DNA from 4 places in the Acerihabitans sp. genome. Region 3 is predicted to be linked to each of the others. Evidence: predicted binding sites of a transcription regulator. Region 3 holds the regulator's gene; each other region holds the start of a gene.
What was found. The regulator CRP, encoded in region 3, controls carbon source genes, mostly activating them, when cyclic AMP is high. The targets are predictions, from matches to a motif close to ATGTGANNNNNNTCACAT.
Positions count from the first base shown of each region.

Region 1: a site for CRP is predicted at 2,966-2,983, ahead of VGC33_RS20855 (glycoside-pentoside-hexuronide (GPH):cation symporter). Genes of this name have one in related genera too.
Region 2: a site for CRP is predicted at 2,342-2,359, ahead of VGC33_RS08980 (YjcB family protein). Genes of this name have one in related genera too.
Region 4: a site for CRP is predicted at 1,418-1,435, ahead of srlA (PTS glucitol/sorbitol transporter subunit IIC). Genes of this name have one in related genera too.

Region 1 covers NZ_DASWOM010000127.1:34,511-39,020, forward strand. Annotated here, with positions in the region: gene VGC33_RS20850 (glycoside hydrolase family 43 protein) at 1-1,182, opposite strand, end outside; gene VGC33_RS20855 (glycoside-pentoside-hexuronide (GPH):cation symporter) at 1,253-2,686, opposite strand; gene mnmC (bifunctional tRNA (5-methylaminomethyl-2-thiouridine)(34)-methyltransferase MnmC2/FAD-dependent 5-carboxymethylaminomethyl-2-thiouridine(34) oxidoreductase MnmC1) at 3,256-4,510, opposite strand, start outside.
Region 2 covers NZ_DASWOM010000050.1:40,918-45,427, reverse strand. Annotated here, with positions in the region: gene VGC33_RS08990 (Csu type fimbrial protein) at 1-390, opposite strand, end outside; gene VGC33_RS08985 (helix-turn-helix domain-containing protein) at 694-1,857, opposite strand; gene VGC33_RS08980 (YjcB family protein) at 2,427-2,714, shown strand; gene VGC33_RS08975 (nuclear transport factor 2 family protein) at 2,973-3,434, shown strand; gene VGC33_RS08970 (TetR/AcrR family transcriptional regulator) at 3,435-3,998, shown strand; gene VGC33_RS08965 (DJ-1/PfpI family protein) at 4,034-4,510, opposite strand, start outside.
Region 3 covers NZ_DASWOM010000015.1:17,824-22,333, forward strand. Annotated here, with positions in the region: gene argD (bifunctional acetylornithine/succinyldiaminopimelate transaminase) at 1-31, shown strand, start outside; gene VGC33_RS02305 (YccS/YhfK family putative transporter) at 50-2,122, opposite strand; gene crp (cAMP-activated global transcriptional regulator CRP) at 2,176-2,808, opposite strand; gene VGC33_RS02315 (OsmC family protein) at 3,125-3,547, shown strand; gene VGC33_RS02320 (phosphoribulokinase) at 3,643-4,510, opposite strand, start outside.
Region 4 covers NZ_DASWOM010000020.1:4,774-9,283, forward strand. Annotated here, with positions in the region: gene VGC33_RS03975 (response regulator) at 1-274, opposite strand, end outside; gene VGC33_RS03980 (LysE family translocator) at 632-1,261, shown strand; gene srlA (PTS glucitol/sorbitol transporter subunit IIC) at 1,536-2,084, shown strand; gene srlE (PTS glucitol/sorbitol transporter subunit IIB) at 2,100-3,125, shown strand; gene srlB (PTS glucitol/sorbitol transporter subunit IIA) at 3,149-3,511, shown strand; gene srlD (sorbitol-6-phosphate dehydrogenase) at 3,536-4,315, shown strand; gene gutM (transcriptional regulator GutM) at 4,375-4,510, shown strand, end outside.

The sequences.
Region 1 (4,510 bases), on a different contig from region 3:
GCGCAAATCCGCCTTCATACGGGTGGTCACCGAAAATTCCCGCGCCGGGAATTTTTGCAGCAACAAATTGGCGGCATCGTATAAAGAGGCCCGCCCGTCGCGCAACGGCAAGGTTTCACAGGCCAAGTGCATACCCAGGTGGTCTCGCCGCGCCCAATATGGCCGTGGATTGGCCTGCCACTGCCATTGCAGGCCGAGATGATCGGATGAAAAATCATCCGAGGCGGCGGGTTCGCACGGCGTCTGGGACGCAGCCATACCGGGTTTGGTCCAGCTGGCTACCGGCTCGCCGGGGCCGTCATCGGCGCCGCTGCCGATGACCGGCCAATCATTCACCCAGCGCAGGGGTTGCAGATGCACCAGGCGGCCATAGACGCCCGCATCCTGAAAATGCATAAACCAGTTTTCACCATTGGCCAGCTCGACCCATCCGCCCTGATGCGGGCCATTGACCTGTGTTTGACCCTGATGCAAGACTTTTCTTGCTTCATAAGGGCCCTTAATGTCGCGTGAACGCAGCACGGCCTGCCAACCGGTAGCCACGCCGCCGGCCGGGGCGAAAATATAGTACCAGCCATGGCGTTTGTATACTTTCGGCCCTTCCAGCGTCGGAAGATCGGCGCTGCCGTCATACAGCGTCCGCCCTTGGTCCAGCAGGGATTGGCCGTCAGGCGACATCTCGCACAGCTGCAGACGATGTTTAACGCCGCTGCGGCTATAGGCAAAGGCGTGCACCAGCCAGGCCCGGCCATCGTCGTCCCAGAAGGGGCAGGGATCGATCCAGCCTTTGGCCGGTTTGAGGCAATGCGGCGCCGACCATTCCCCCCGGGGATCGGCGGCGCGGCACATGAATATACCCTCGTCCGGCGTGCTGAAAAACACCCAGAACATGCCGGCGTGATAACGGATGCTGGGCGCCCATATGCCTTTACCCGGCTGAAAGGCGTCATATCCCGCCAACGTCAGGCGAGGGACCACATGGTTAACAATTTGCCAGTTAACCAGGTCGGTGGAGTGCAGGACCGGCAGCCCGGGCATATGATTGAAACTGGAGGCCACCAGATAAAAATCATCGCCGGCGCGCACGATATCCGGGTCCGAATAATCGGCGTGCAGCACCGGATTTTGATAAGTTCCGTCACCCCGATCGGGGCGCCATGCGGAGGACCGATTGTCATGCATATACAATTTTCCTTGGCAAATGTGAAAGTTGGCGGCTCGTCATCCCCGATGCCGGGGATAAATGGCGACATTAATGGCTATGCGCCAGCGGCTCATCCCCGTTGATAATAATGTTTTCGGCCGGTGCCTGAAGATTGAGCTGGCGCTGCGCCAAGTCCGCCTGGATTTTTTCCATGGTTTTATCGTCGAGCTTATAAAACCGGGTCAACCAGTACAAAATCAGGTATGACAGGCTGGGACCGACGGTAAGCAAGCCGATGATACCGGTGGTCGCCAGCGCGTTTTGCGTCGGCGATCCGGCCTGGTAGCCAAACCAGCCCAGGGAAAACCCCACCAGGGCGCCCGCCACGGCCATGCCCAGTTTCAAGGCGAATAAATTGCCGGAAAAGGAAAGCCCGGTAATGCGCCGGCCGGTTTTCCATTCGCCGTAATCAGCGGCATTGGCCATCATATTCCACTTAAATGGCTGATACATTTGATGGAAAAACCCGATGAGGAAATACAGCGGGAAAACCACGCTAAGCCATTTTGGCGGCATCAAGAACATCACCACGCCGGTAATGACCAAAATTAAGTTGATGTTTTTGAACATGCTGACCGCGTTGAAGCGTTTGGCGAAAAAGCCGGCCGCCATCGCGCCGAGGATCGTGCCGACGACGCTTGTCGTGATAAACGCCGATTTCATCGCCGTGCCAGTGAGATCGGTATGCTGCGGGTCAAGCATCAGATAGGTGGCGTAATACAGCGTGGCGGCGCTGCGCATGACGCCGGCCATACTGGAAAAAAAAGTGATGATGGCGACAACGCGCCACTGATCGTTGGAGAGCAGGTTTTTCAGATCGCTTAGTACGGTTTCATTACCCTGTTTTTGCGGATTGATTTGTTCCTTGGTCGAGAAAAAGCAGATAAACAGCATGACGACCGCCAGAACGCCCATCACCGCCATGGTGCATTGATAGCCCAGCTGCTTGTTGCCTTTGCCAAACCAGTCCACCAGCCATAATGTACCGATGGACACCACCAGGCCCGCCGCTGAGGAGATGGTGAAACGATAGGACTGCGCGGAGAGGCGATCTTTTTCATCCGAGGTGATTACCCCGCCCAGCGAGCAATAAGGAATATTGATAAAGGTATAAAACAGCATTAAAAGTGTGTAGGTAATATAGGCATAGACCAGCTTGCCGGTGCCGGTGAGTTCGGGCGTGGTAAAGGTCAAGATCGCGATAACGGCATAAGGCACGGCAAACCATACCAGCCAGGGACGAAAATGCCCCCAGCGGGTGCGCACCCGGTCCGCTAATAATCCGGTCAAGGGATCGGATACCGCATCCAAAATGCGGGTGACCAGAAACATAACGCCGACCGCCGCCGCCGAAATACCGTAGATATCCGTGTAAAAATAAGTCAGAAACATGGTGACGGATGAATAAACTATACCGCATGCGGCGTCCCCCATGCCAAAACCCATTTTTTGCCAAACCGTGAGTTTATTTATTTTTATCATCATTAATCTCCAGTGAAAATGAAGGCTTCATTTTTTAGCGGCCCCATTTTATGAAGTACTCTGTGCTGTCACCATTGTAAATTTATGTATGAGCTTTATGATTTTTGTTAAATGAGATTATTATCACAGTTCCCGCAGCAATAAAAACAAGTCATTTTTCAAGATAAAACATATTAAAACAATAGGTTGCGGCTGCATTTGGCTAAAGTTACCATTGGTAAGCTAACTTTTTTAAAAACGACCCATGGGGACCTGTCTTGATCCGCTTTGTCGGATATAATGTGATATGAATCACTTTTTATCGCTGATATCGATTTATCTATCATACCAATCCCGCTGTGGCGGTGATAAAAAGGCTGAATGTGTATGATAACACCCGCTATGCAACGGATGGCCCGCAAATCGTTAACATCCTTGTTTGGGGCATACCTTAATAGCGGCAATCCAACGCTGATAATTAATTTAAATGTTGGCCATTCGTTAAAATAATTGGGCCAAAACTTTACCAAACAGAATAACCCGCTTTTGTACGGTTTTTTTTTAATATTATTATTTGTATCGATGAATAATTATATTTCACGTCCCTTTAATAATTTCCGCAGCCAGAAACGGTTGGGGTTGAGCGCCGCCGACTGCGCCAGACTTAGCGGCAGGGGTTCGCCGAATATCTGCCCGGCCAGGATCTCCGCCGCCAGGGGCGCGGTGCATAAACCGCGCGACCCCAGGCCGCCCAGCATAAACAGATCGGCATACGCCGGCGCGTCCGCCACCGGTTCACCGGCTTGCAGGCGTTTGGGCAGATCCGCATACTCTCGCCGGATGGCGGCGAAATCGGGCACGCCGCCGAGCATGGGCATATGATCCCTGGCGCTGCTGCGCACGCTTACGCGCGCTTCGCCGGCGCTGACATCAACCGACCGCGCCCAGGCCTGATCCGGCACGCAGGCGATCAGCCGTTCGCGATTGGTCCGCTGCTCGCCGGGGCGGTAATCCGTTTCCTCATCGTCGCGCATTGCGCTGGCGCCCAGACAGTGGGTGAAGAAACCGGGGCTTGCGGGCGTCAGGTAACCGTCATAGCACAGCACCTGCTTTAAGGCCTGCAGCGCCGGCAGGGCGGGGACATGGCTGACCTGGCCTCGCACGCTGGTCAACGGCAGCGGGGCGGTGATCGGCCATTGCAGCATGCGATGGCCGACGGCCAGCACCACCGTGGCGTGGCGGGCCAGGCGGCCCGCGCCGAAATCAAGCCGCCACCCGTCGGTGCCGGCGCTTAATTCCCGCAGATCGTGGCCGTAGCGCACCGCCATGCCCCGTGACTGCGCGCGGGCGATGACGCCGGCGGTCAGTTGGGCGGGATTAAGCCAGCCTCCCAGCGGGTATGTGACCCCGCCGCTGCCGGTGGAAAGCCCCGTCAGCGCCGGCATATCCTCGCGGGCCACCTCGCCGATAAGTCCAGCGGGCCAGCCGGTGTCCAGGATGCGCCGCAGCTTGCGGCGGGATCGGTCGTCATGGGCCAACTGCGTCACGCCGCACCACTGGTGTTCAAAGGCTATTCCCCGCCGCGCGCACTCCTGGTAGTAATGGCGCGCGAAGGGAAAGGCGCCGGCAAAAAACTGCGCCAGCTCGTCATCTTCATTATTTAGCAGGGGATACAAGGCGCCCTGACGGTTGCCGGACGCTCCCTGGGCCGGGCCGCCATCGGCGCAATAGAGCGTCACCCTCGACCCGCGGCGTTGCAGGGCTTCCGCCGTCACGGCGCCGGCAATGCCGCCGCCGATAATCGCCACATCCAGGGGATCGCGCGCCGCGCGCCGGACGTACCAG
Region 2 (4,510 bases), on a different contig from region 3:
TACGGTATCGGTGCCGGCGGTATCGCCCCAGGAGGTAGTATGCCCGGCATTCTGGTATAAGCCGTAATTCAGTACCGAGCCGGTCACCGATCCCGTCATGACGCGTAACGCGGTGGTGGCGCCGTCGCCGGTACCGGCGCCCAAGGCAACGACATAAGGCGCGGCATTGGTACAGGTCAGCGACAGGGTGGCGGTGGTATCGACTACGGCGGTACCGGTATACGCCGGGAACACCATGGTGGTGGTGGCAATGGTGCAGGCCGATTCAACGGCGGCGGTCACCGCGATATTGGTGGTGGCGGTGCCGGCGGCAAAAGCGGGAGAGGCAACGGTGGCGCCGAGGCATAACAGTGACAAAGCACCGGCTTTAAAAAGACGTTGGCTGAGCATGATATTTCCTTGAAAAATTCGATATACGACATGAATGGAATTGGCTTATTAAACCGGCCAATTCTCGCCATTATTTTAGCCGGTAACACAAGGGCGCGGTAATATTTACCAGTGCAGATCCGGCCGGAATACATGCTTAAGCGGCCAAAGGCGGGAATAACTACTTTGCGCAAGGAAGACATTGAATATTGAGCATGAGCTTGCAATAAACGACATCACAAGTTCGATATTTCACTTATTTAAGCGCTAGCACATATTTTGAATATATCTATTTTTTATTTTTATTCATATCATGCCGGTGCCTTATTCCGCGACGGCGTAGTCTTGTAATTGCCGCAGCCAGGAGGGAATGGCGCAACCGTTGAACAGGGCGGCGTACAAAGGGTAGTCAAGGGTGGGTTTGAGTTTGTCCGGATGCGTGCGGTATTGATGCGGGCTGACGTTGAAAAATTTGCGGAAAATGCGCGCCAGCTGCTGTCCATCATGCAATCCGCCGCGCCGGGCGATCTTGTCGATGGGCAAAGTGCTGTCAAGCAACGCCTGACGCGCCAATTCCAACCGCAGCAGCAGTAAAAAAAGAGAAGGCGAATAGCCCACTTCGAGGGTGAAATGGCGGCGAAAACTGCGCTCGCTCATGGCCAAGAAGCATGCCGATTTCTCCATGCCCAAATCCTCATCAATGTGCTTCAGCCACCAGAGCGTCACCCGGTGGGCGATGGTGTCCCGACGGGTGAATATCTGCGCCGTTACCGGCGTATCCGCCGCCAGCCGCGGCGCACGCTCGCCGGCCCCTGACTGGGTCTGGCTGGCGAGGAGCAGCGGCAACGGGCCTTTCAACAGCTGCAGCGCCAGTTCGCGCAAATTGATATGTTCGCTGGTGGTCAGGATATTGCCGTCAATTTGCAGCGGCGCCGGCATATTCACCTTGACCAGGGGATAATGCTCGGCAAGATAGGGCGCCAGCGCGGTATGGGTAGTGGCCCGGCGGTGGTTAAGCAGCCCGGCCGCCGCCAGGCGCAGCGCGCCTGACCCAAGCGCGACAATCTGTCCGGCGCCGGGGCAGACCGCCCTTAGCCAGAGGGATAATGATTCGTTAGGCGCCGCCGCCGCCGCACGGGTGCCGTGGGCGATGATCAGCAGGTCAGGCTCGATCGGGATTGGCCCGCTCACCGTAAGGGTTTGGGCGTGGATTAAACGGCTGGCCGGCGAAGAGATGCGCCCGCCCATCGCCGAGTAGATTTGCGGGATGAAGTGTATTTTTTGCCCGCCTTGCATCACCGCAAGGTCGTTCAGCCCCGCCAGCATCTCCAGCAGCTTGACCATTTCGCCGAAAAAGCAGCCGGGATAGGTCAGAATAATCACCCGGCGCACCCGGGTGCCGCCGGGCAGGGCCAGCCGGGTACCCGCCGGGTCATCCTCGCGCAGGGGAAAGGCGATGGCAATAGCGGGCATGGCAGTTTTGGTCATATAAACAGTATCCCCGGGGGAAAGCCATTAACGGTTTGCCAAGGCAAAAAATTGACTGACGGCACAGGGCGTCAATACCCGGACGGTGAATTTCATGTTGCTTTTTAATAATCTCCGCCGACCGAAAGCCAGCGTTGGATAAATAGCGCTAAAATCCGCGCGCAAGCCAGTATATAAAGTTAAATACCGGCTGCTCAATTAAATTGAAACAGGTGACGAATATGTGCCGTTTACGGACGCAAAGCAATTAATTTATGTTATAAAACAGGGCAACAACGCATTAATGACGTTAAACGTCGTTAAAATGATACTTTTTATCTGGTTAATTAATTTTCTCAGTAAAATCCTAAAACACCGCAAATTACAGCTGCGCGTTTCAAGCCGCGGGCGTTAACCGCCGCGCGTCGCTCAGGGTCCGGCATCTGCGGTGCAATTGACCAATAAATCATCAAAATCCTGGGCGCAAGCACAAATCCCTTAAAAAAGTAGATCTACATCACATATTTTTGTAGCGCAATGCAACAAAACAGGAGAAAATTACACCATCTTACAAATGGGGGGTGGTTGCCATGGGTACTCTTACCGCAGGCTTCTTCATGATGCGCTGGGAATTGCTCAGCGCGGTGATGATGTTTTTCGCCAGCACGTTAAATGTCTTTTGCCGTAAAAGCAGCCACAATGCGCTGGCGTTTATCTTCAGTGGCGTCGGCATCAGCATGGCCTGCTGGTTCGTTACCGGGCTGCTGGGCATTACGCTATCGGTTGAAATGGTCTCCTGGCGCGAAGCCTGGGACAACCTGAAAGAGGTCACGCTGTACGTGCTGTCCAACACACCGCCGGAATGGCAGGTAAACTAACCGGACAAAGACGGACGCACCTCGTCAAGATGCCGTTGCGCTGATCCCACCGGCCGCCGCGCTGCCGGGTGGGATGGCGCTGCGCCTGCCCGCCGCCGGGACCGTAATCCCGCCGCGCCACCAGATGTTTATACCCCGGCCCTTGCCTGTTTGAACCCGCCGTCAAGCGGCTGCCTTTCCGGCGGCGTAAAACCGCTTGCCATCAACTGTACCGATTGGTACAGTCTGGGCACCTCTTAGTTAAATAAGGCATCCATCATGGCAAACCTGGTTCCTCCCTTTAACCTTGAAACCGCCGCCGCCAAAGTCCGCATGGCTGAGGACGGCTGGAACAGCCGAGACCCGCGGCGCGTGTCGCTGGTGTACACTGCCGATACGCAATGGCGTAATCGCGCGGAAATCGTCACCGGCCGCGAGGAAGTCGTGGCATTCCTGAGCCGTAAATGGGCGAGGGAGCTGGATTACCGGCTGATCAAGGAACTGTGGGCGTATACCGGCGAACGCATTGCGGTACGCTTTGCGTATGAATGGCATGACGATAGCGGTAACTGGTTTCGTTCCTATGGCAATGAGAATTGGCAGTTCAACGCCGAGGGATTGATGGCCCGCCGTTTCGCCTGTATCAACGATCTGCCCATTACCGATCGGGATCGCAAGTTCCACTGGCCGTTGGGACGTCGTCCCGACGATCATCCCGGCCTGTCCGATTTCGGCCTGTAGATGGCCGCGCAAAGCGCGGATAACGCGCTGCTGATTGCGCGGATTGCCGAGACTTTTCGCGAATGCGGCTTTGAAGGCGCCTCACTGAGCCGTATCAGCGAAAATACCGGCCTGGGCAAAGGCAGTCTCTATCACTTTTTCCCCGGTGGAAAAGACGCCATGGCGGCGGCGGTGCTTGTCGAGGTCGACGCCTGGTTCCACCACCATATTTTCCACCCGCTGGAGCGTAATGACGCGCTGGATGCGATTAACGGCATGTGGCGCGCGGTGGATGAGTATTTCCTGTCCGGACAGCGCATCTGCCTGATGGGTGCCTTCGCCCTGGACGGCACGCGCGATCGATTTGCCGCCGCCATCGCCGCTTATTTTACCCGCTGGATCGGGGCGTTACGCCAAGCGCTGCAACGCGCCGGGGTCTGTCAACCGCGGGCGGGCGCCGTGGCCGAGGACATCGTCGCCGGTATCCAGGGCGCGCTGACGCTGGCCCGCGCGCTGAATGATAGCGATCTGTTTGTCCGGGGAACCCGGCGCCTACGCGAACGGCTTATGCTCGCCATCCCTTAGCGCCGCGCCTAATCCCGAGCGGGACGCGTTGGCGGTTATCCGCCAACCCGGTCGGCAAACATGGCGCGGGCTGCCGCTTCGACCACAGGCTGGCGCGTGGCCACGTTGGCCGCGATCCGCCCCGCCACCGGCTCCCGCACCGACTCTGGGGCGGTTTCCGGCCGGCCGGCGTTAAATGGCGGCTCCGGGGCGTATTCCAGTCCGAGCTGGATAGCCTCGGCGGTGGCTTTATCGACTATCTCGTTGATTACCACCAGCGCAAAATCGATGCCCGCGGTCACGCCGCCGCCGGTGATGATATTGCCGTCCCGCACCACGCGGCCCGCGTCGGGAATGGCGCCGAACAACGTCAACAAATGGCGCCAACCCCAGTGGCAGGCGGCGCGTTTACCCACCAGCAGCCCGGCCGCCCCCAGGATCAGCGACCCGGTACACACCGAGGTGATATAACGGGCCTGGCCCGCCAGCCGCCGGATTTCGGCCATAAACACCGGGTCCGCGATCATTTCCGT
Region 3 (4,510 bases):
GGTGGCGCAGGTTATCGCCGTCAAACCTTAAGGCGCGGGCGCCGGGCGGCTAATTGCCTAACCGGCGCGATAGCCAGTTGCCGTGCTGCGGCCGCTGGCGCCAGGCCACCGACGAAATGGTATACATGATGCCAAGATGGAACAAAATGCGCCCCAGATGGCGCTCCATCAGGGTACCTGCCGTCTCCGCCGTTTCGCCGGCGGCAGTCGGAACCGGGCTGTCCGAGCTTGGCCCGTCATATTCCAGCCGCTGCTGGCAACGCTGCAGCGCCACCTCGCACGAGGTCAGGTACTTTTGCGCCAGCGTCGGCGTCAGCATGTAGTGATCCCGCGCCAGGATGGTCATGGCGTTGATATGCTCGACGATAAACTGGCTATGGGTCACCCACAAACGCATATCGGTCAGATAGCGCGAATTAAACGCCGGTTCCCGCATCGCCTGGCTTAGCGAGGTGAACAACGCGTTATGCGCCTGGTTAACCTTCATGCGCGCGTAGGCCAGCGCCGCCGCCTCGGGCGCGGGTTGCAGCAGCAGCCGCAGCGCATCCTGATCCCGCTCCAGCGCCAGATGGGCATTTTTGCGCAACAGTCCGCTTTGCCATTGCGGCCACAACCACAGCATGCCGCCAAACGCCAGCAAACAGCCGATAAGCGTATCCACCAGCCTGGGCACCAGGAAATGCGCGCCGTTCAGCGACAGCAACTGCAGCGTATACACCGCGGTTACCGTCATGCCGGTCATCGCCAGGCCATAGTTTTTACGCAACACCAGATAAGACGCCAGCGTCAGCGCCAGCATGCACAGCAACACCGTGCCGTCGTCCAGCCTGAGCCGCAGCGTGCCGGCGGCAATCACCAGCCCGGCCAGCGTGCCCAGCGCCCGATGCTGGATACGCACCCTGGTGGCGTTATAGCCGTTTTGGCTGACGAACATCACCGTCATTAAAATCCAGTAGGGTTTGGGTAAATCCAATACCAGCCCCAGGCTGCCGCCGATGGCCAACATAATCCCAAGCCTTGCCGCGCTGCGCAGCGCCATGGATTTAAGGGAACAGTAGCTGACCAGCGCATGCCAAAAAGACAGCCTCTGCTGGTTGTCGGCCATCAGGTCGCGGCGGTAGAGCGGGCGCTGGGTGCGCAACAGCCTGGCGATACGGCTGAAGTGGTAATAGCAAAACTGCCCGACCGGATTATCCGGGTGGCGCTCGGCAATTTTTTCCAGCGCCGACAGCGCGGTAACCATGTTAAAACGCCCTGGCTGACGGTGATATAAAATATCATCCGCCAGCACCCTCAGCCGCGTGGCAATCATGCGGGCGTTATAACGGATCACCGCCTCGGCGTGGCTTTGTTCCACCAGTTTTTGGACTTCGTCAGGCTGGTGCAGGCTCACGGCGATATGCTCTTGCAAATCCAGCGCCACCTGGAAAGAACGCAACAGGCGTTTGTATTGCAATTGGTTGCTAGCCGACAGCATATACAGCTGCTGGTACACCTGGGCTATTAGATCGATCACCGACTGCTGACGGGCAAACAGCGGCGGCAGGGCGGTTTCCGGATCGGTATGCTGAGTCAGCAGGCTGTATTTCGCCTCGATATAATCCGCCAGCTCCCGATATAGCAGACTGAGCGATTCCCTCATCGGCTGCTCTTTCCATAGCCGGAACCACAGGGCGTTAAACAGGCCGTACCAGGCGGTGCCGGCAATATACAGCAGCGGCGGCACGGCGGGCGGCACATTGCCGGACAGGCCCAGGGTAAAGATGGCGGCGATAAGCGCGGCGGGCAGCAAACGACCATGCAACGGGCTGATTTCACCGGTGACGCCGAACAGCAGCGCCAGGCCGAACAGCACCAGGGGTAAGGGCACCGGCACGGCCAACAGCACCTGGATCAGCACGCTACTCAGGGCGAACAGCGAACCGCCCACCGCCAGGCGTTTAAAAAAGCGTTTATGCAGGGTATCGAGGCCGGCGATATTGCAGCAGGCGGGAACCAGTGAAAACAGCAGGCCGTTTTGCAGGCTGCCGAATAACAGGCCGACGGCCACCGGCAGGCATAACACGATGGTCTGCCGCAGGGCATAATTGACTTCGGGGTGGTAGATTAACCGGCGCCACATACTGTCAGCAAAAAAAGCGTGGTACGGAGCACCACGCCTGTCTAACGGGGCTATCAGCGCGTGCCGTAAACGACAATGGTTTTACCGTGCGCGGATATCAGGTTTTGGTCTTCCAGCATTTTAAGAATACGTCCCACCGTTTCACGGGAACAGCCGACGATTTGGCCGATTTCCTGACGGGTAATCTTGATTTGCATACCGTCGGGATGGGTCATTGCGTCGGGCTGTTTCGCCAGATTCAACAGGGTCTGCGCGATGCGCCCGGTCACGTCCAGGAATGCCAGGTTACCGACTTTTTCCGAGGTGACCTGTAAACGGCTGGCCATCTGCGCCGACAGGCGCATCAGGATATCCGGATTTACCTGGATCAGCTGCCGGAATTTTTTATATGAAATCTCGGCGACTTCACAGGCGGTTTTCGCCCGCACCCAGGCGCTGCGTTCCTGACCTTCCTCGAATAAGCCGAGCTCGCCGATGAAATCTCCTTGGTTAAGATAGGAAAGAATCATCTCTTTGCCTTCTTCATCCTTAATCAGCACCGCCACGGCGCCCTTAACGATGTAGTAAAGCGTTTCAGCCTTTTCACCCTGATGTATAAGTGTACTCTTCGATGGATACTTATGAATATGGCAATGAGACAGGAACCATTCGAGAGTCGGGTCTGTTTGCGGTTTGCCGAGAACCATTCGCTGTTATCCTCTTTTGTCATCGCTATCCCAGGTTCGGGACATCGTATTCCCTGTTACGGCGCTTGTATTATTCACTCTGTGTCCGCGTTTAAACGGAGCGGCGCAAGGGAACTTATTAGGGTCTGGTATTTTGATGTTCCGATCGATCTCTTGCCCTTTAATTATCATGAGCCCGATCCAGCCTTGTTTTTAGCATAGGTTTGATGCAGTGTCTTCTGTTGTCTTGCTTCAGCATGAAGTATGTTCAGTAACATTGCCAGTTTTCCTACAAAAATGTAGTCTGCTGGAAAGTTTTATATCAGGAGTCATCATAATGCAGGCACGGGTAAAATGGGTAGAAGGGTTATCTTTTATGGGCGAATCCGCCTCGGGCCACCAGGTTTTAATGGATGGGAACGCAGGGGAAAAAGCGCCCAGCCCAATGGAAATGGTACTGATGTCGGTCGGCGGCTGCAGCGCCATTGACGTGGTGTCCATTCTACACAAGGCGCGGCAGGATGTGCGCGATTGCGAGGTCAAGCTCACTTCTGAACGCCGCGACGAGGCGCCGCGCCTGTTTACCCATATCAATCTGCACTTTATCGTGACCGGCACCGGGCTAACCGACAAGGCGGTGGAACGGGCGGTGACCCTATCGGCGGAAAAATACTGCTCCGTTTCCCTGATGCTCGGCGCGTCGGTAAACGTGACCCACAGCTTTGAAGTGCGCGACGAACGCCACGCCCCCGCCGCCTAACCGGCCCGCCAACACCACACTCAAACCCGCGTGTTAAGGGAGAGTGTGCCAATGGGGCCGAATCGGGCGTGGTTTTCCCGCCCGCGGCCTCGTGTTTACTTAATTTCCTTTCCTTCCAGCAACCGCTGCACCAGCGGCCCCATAATCAGCTCCATCGCCAGCCCCATCTTGCCGCCGGGCGCCACCAGCGTATTGATATTGGAAATAAAGGAGCCTTGCAGCATCGCCAGCAGGTAGGGCAGGTCGATATGCGCCAGGCTACGGAAATGAATAACGACAAAACTTTCGTCAAGCGAGGGAATCGCCTTGGCGGCGAAAGGATTCGACGTATCGACGGTCGGCACGCGCTGGAAATTAATATGGGTACGGGAAAACTGCGGTGTGATGTAGTTAATATAATCCTCCATCGACCGCACCACCGAATCCATTACCGCCTCGCGCGAATGCCCCCGCTCGCCGGTATCGCGCACCAGCTTTTGAATCCACTCCAGGTTGACGATAGGCACCACCCCCACCAGCAAATCCACATGCTGCGCCACATCCTGGCTATCGGTCACCACCCCGCCGTGCAATCCCTCGTAAAATAACACATCCGTCGGTTCCGGCAACGCTTGCCAGGGGGTAAACGTGCCGGGTATCTGGTTATAGGGCACCGCCTCGTCATAGGTATGCAAATACCTGCGCGACTGGCCGTGACCGGATTCGCCATATTGACGGAACGTATGTTCCAACAGGCCAAAATCATTGGCTTCCGGACCAAAATAGCTGATATGGCGTCCTAGATCCCGCGCCTTACGGATCGCCATATCCATTTCCGGCCGCGTAAAATAATGAAAGCTATCGCCTTCGAGCTCGGCGGCGTGGATATCCAACTGCTGGAATATTTTACGAAACGCCAGGCTGGTGGTGGTGGTGCCCGCACCGCTGGAACCGGTAACGGCAATAATGGGGTGTTTTGTCGAC
Region 4 (4,510 bases), on a different contig from region 3:
CTTCGTCGCCGAAGATGGTGGCGACCAGCACCGCGGTGCGCGATCCCTGCTGCTGCAATGATTTGATAAGCTCAATACCGTCGCCGTCGTGCAGGCCCAAATCGATAATGGCGACGTCCGCAACGGTATGGCGCAGCAACGCCGATGCATCGCCGAGAGTGGCGACGCTTCCCGCCAGTGTCAGGCGGGGATGGCTTAATACCATGGACTCGAACTCCATGCGCATGGGTTCGTCGTCTTCAACCAGTAACACCTTAATGCTGGAAGTATTCATGATTACGCCAAAGGGTTGGAGTTAAATTAATAAGCCCAAGAAAAATTGTCTATGGCCCTCTCCCGGATTGACACCTCCGAAACCAGACCGGATTGATTATATTTTTTTGATGAATTCAGCGCATTCAGTTTTACATGTAATAGCCGCATTGTGAAGAACCCGGTAACGTCCGATTAACACTCTTTTCGTTATCTTTACCTAAAAAGGGGATTTTGCCGCGTGATTATGGCGGTCGGCAAGAGGCGGCGGCCTACACGCCCTTCAGGCGGCGATCGTCCACGAAATCCCTGTTTTCGCTGATCATTGTTGCGTATCATGACCAGGACATTAACCCCACTGTGCCGGACGGACATCCTTATGCTGGATACTCAACTGCTGCCTTTTGCCGCCATCGCCCTGGGCCTGGTATTGACGCCGGGGCCGAATATGATTTATTTGATTTCCCGATCCGTCTGCCAGGGGCCGAAAGCAGGCATGATTTCGCTGGGCGGCGTGGCGCTGGGGTTTGTTTTCTATATGCTGTTCGCCGCGTTGGGCATTACGGCGTTATTAATGGCCGTCCCCTTTGCCTATGATGTATTGCGCTTTGCCGGGGCGTTGTACCTGCTTTATCTGGCCTGGCGGGCGGTAAGGCGCGGCGGATCGTCTCCCTTCCAGGTCAGGCGGTTGCCACGCGACAGCGCCCGCCGGCTGTTTACCATGGGGTTGCTGACGAATTTATTAAATCCCAAGGCGGCCATACTTTATCTTTCGCTGCTGCCGCAGTTTATCATTCCGGCCAACGGCCATATTCTGAGCCAGTCGATGCTGCTCGGTTTCACGCAAATTATCATCAGCGTCAGCGTGAATGCCCTGATTGCACTATCGGCGGCCCATATCGCCGCCTTTTTCGGCACCCGGCCGCTATGGCTTACCCTGCAGCGCTGGGTAATGGCCAGCGTGCTGGCGGGGCTTGCATTGCGCATCGCGGTCGATGGGCGACGCTAATATCGGTTTTACTTCATAACGCGGATGTTTGCCGCATTCCCCCTTGAGCCGCCGCGTCTTACCAGACCCTCTTTTCCAGCAAAGCATCCGCAAATATTTCATTGGAAACGCAAAAACAATCGATAATATTTCATTTCAAAAGAAATAACTTTCAAAACGTGATGTATATCTAACAAACCATAACGTGAGTCGCCTATCTTAGGCAGTGAAAGACGTCGACGTCGGTATCGACAAAGGTGCTTTCCCTGGTTCTTACCCTGAAATGGAGAAAAATATGATTGACGTGATCGCCCACGGCGCCGAGTGGTTTATCGGCCTGTTTCAAAAAGGCGGTTCGGTGTTTGTCGGCATGGTGACCGGCATCCTCCCGCTGCTTATCAGTTTATTGGTCATTATGAACGCCCTGATCGTCTTTGTCGGCCAGAGCAGAATTGAACGCCTGGCCCAGCGCTGCGCGGGTAATCCGGTCTCGCGGTATCTGCTGCTGCCGGTTATCGGCACCTTTGTCTTTTGCAACCCCATGACCTTGAGTCTCGGGCGTTTTATGCCGGAAAAATATAAACCCAGCTATTACGCCGCCGCCTCGTACAGCTGCCACTCCATGAACGGCCTGTTTCCCCATATCAACCCGGGCGAACTGTTTGTCTATCTCGGCATCGCCAACGGGCTGACCACCCTGAACCTGCCGTTGGGGCCGTTGGCGGTCAGTTACCTTCTGGTCGGCATGTTCACCAATTTTTTCCGCGGGTGGATAACCGATCTGACCACCTCGATATTTGAACGCAAAATGCATATCCAACTTGATCAACAGGTTCGCTTGTAATCCCAGGAGAGGGCGATGAATAAATTTATTCGTATCGAGAAAGGCGAAAGCGGCTGGGGCGGGCCCCTGGTGATTGAGGCCGTGCCGGACAAAAAAGTGGTGTACATCACGGCGGGCACGCGTCCGGCGATTGTCGATCGCCTCAGCCAGCTCACCGGCTGGCCGACCGTGGACGCGTTCAAGGAGGGTGAACCGCCGGTGGACGAAATCGGCGTGGTGGTCATAGACTGCGGCGGCACGCTGCGCTGCGGCATCTACCCCAAACGGCGCATTCCCACGGTCAATATCCATGCCACCGGCCGCTCCGGTCCGCTGGCGCAGTTTATCCTGGAAGACATTTATGTCTCCGGCGTGCGTGAGCAGAATATCCAACTGCTGTCGGATGAAGATCCCCAGCCGGTTGACGGGTTGCCCCGTGCCCAGACCACAGGCGAGAGCGCCCAGGACAAAGGGACGCAGGCAAAAGCCGCCGGCCGTGATTACGACACCAGTAAAAAGATCACCGAACAAAGCGACGGGCTGCTGGCGAAAGTCGGGATGGGCATGGGATCGGTGGTGGCGGTGTTTTTCCAGGCCGGGCGTGAAACCATTGATACCGTACTGAAAACCATCCTGCCTTTTATGGCCTTTGTCTCGGCGCTTATCGGCATCATCATCGCCTCGGGCCTGGGGGATTTTATCGCCCACGGCCTGACGCCGCTGGCCAACAGTCCCATCGGCCTGGTGACGCTGGCGCTGATCTGCTCCTTTCCGCTGTTGTCACCCTTTCTCGGTCCAGGGGCGGTTATCGCGCAGGTTATCGGCGTCCTGGTCGGCGTGCAGATCGGCCAGGGTCATATTCCTCCTCATCTGGCGCTGCCGGCGCTGTTCGCCATTAATGCCCAGGCGGCCGCCGATTTTATCCCGGTCGGGTTGTCATTGGCCGAAGCCAAGCAGGATACGGTCAGGGTTGGCGTGCCTTCGGTGCTGGTCGGCCGCTTCCTGACCGGCGCGCCCACCGTATTGCTGGCCTGGGCGGTATCCGGGTTTATTTATCAATAAAGTTATCGAATCAGGGAGTATTTATGCAGACGATTTACCAGACCACCTTTACGCGTGTCGGTGATTACGCGCGCGAATCGCTGGCCGACCATATGCTCATCACCTTCCGTGAAGGTGCGCCGGAGGATATCGAAGCCTATTGTTTTATCCATCGTCACGGCGATATGCAGGGGGAACTGCGGGCCGGTGAGACCCTGACCCTGGCGAACGCGGTGTTCCCCATCACGGCGGTGGGCGAAGTGGCGACCAGCAACCTGCGAGAACTGGGCCATATCACCATACGGTTTGATGGCGCGGCGCGGGCCGAATATCCCGGCACCATCCATGTCGCGGGGCCGACCCCAACAGATATTCCCGTCGGCAGCGTATTAGCCATTCTGTCTTAATTTATTACTATGCAGGAGCAGTTTATGAAGCAGGTTGCGGTAGTCATTGGTGGTGGTCAAACCCTCGGCGCTTTTTTATGCGCGGGATTGGCGGCGGCCGGTTATAAGGTAGCGGTGGCCGATTTAAATGCGCAGCATGCCTGGCAGGTCGCGTCCGATATCAACACCCGTCTGGGTGAGGATACGGCATTCGGTTTTGGCGTCGACGCGACGAATGAAGAGAGCGTAACGCGGTTGGCGCAACAGGTCGACCAGCAGTTCGGCCAGTTGAACCTGCTGGTCTACAGCGCGGGTCTGGCCAAGGCCGCGCCCATTACCCAGTTTAATCTGGTGGATTTTGATTTATCATTGCAGGTTAATCTGGTGGGCTATTTCCTGTGCGCGCGCGAGTTTACCAAACTGATGATCCGTGACGGCATCGCCGGACGGATTATCCAGATAAATTCCAAATCGGGCAAAGTGGGCAGTAAACATAATTCGGGTTATAGCGCCGCCAAGTTCGGCGGCGTGGGGCTGACCCAATCGCTGGCGCTGGATTTGGCGGAGTACGGCATCACCGTTCATTCGCTGATGTTGGGTAATCTGCTTAAATCGCCCATGTTCCAGTCACTGTTGCCGCAGTACGCGCAAAAGCTCGGCCTGCGCGCGGATCAGGTCGAACAGTATTATATCGACAAAGTCCCGCTGAAACGCGGCTGCGAGTACCAGGATGTGCTGAATACGCTGCTGTTTTACGCCAGTGACAAAGCGTCCTACTGTACCGGGCAATCCATCAATATTACCGGCGGGCAGGTGATGTTCTGACTGGACGGCCCCCGCCGGAAGCCTCCGGCGGGGCAATGATTCCTGGAGGAGAACCACGGATGAGTGCAACGGCGCTGCTGGTGTCCATCGCGGTACTGGCCTGGGTGGGTCAAATTATCCTGGGCGGATGGCAAATCCGCTGCTTTAACCGCGCCTTTGACGCCCTGTGCCTGCAAGGCGCGGTGGGCGTGGGGC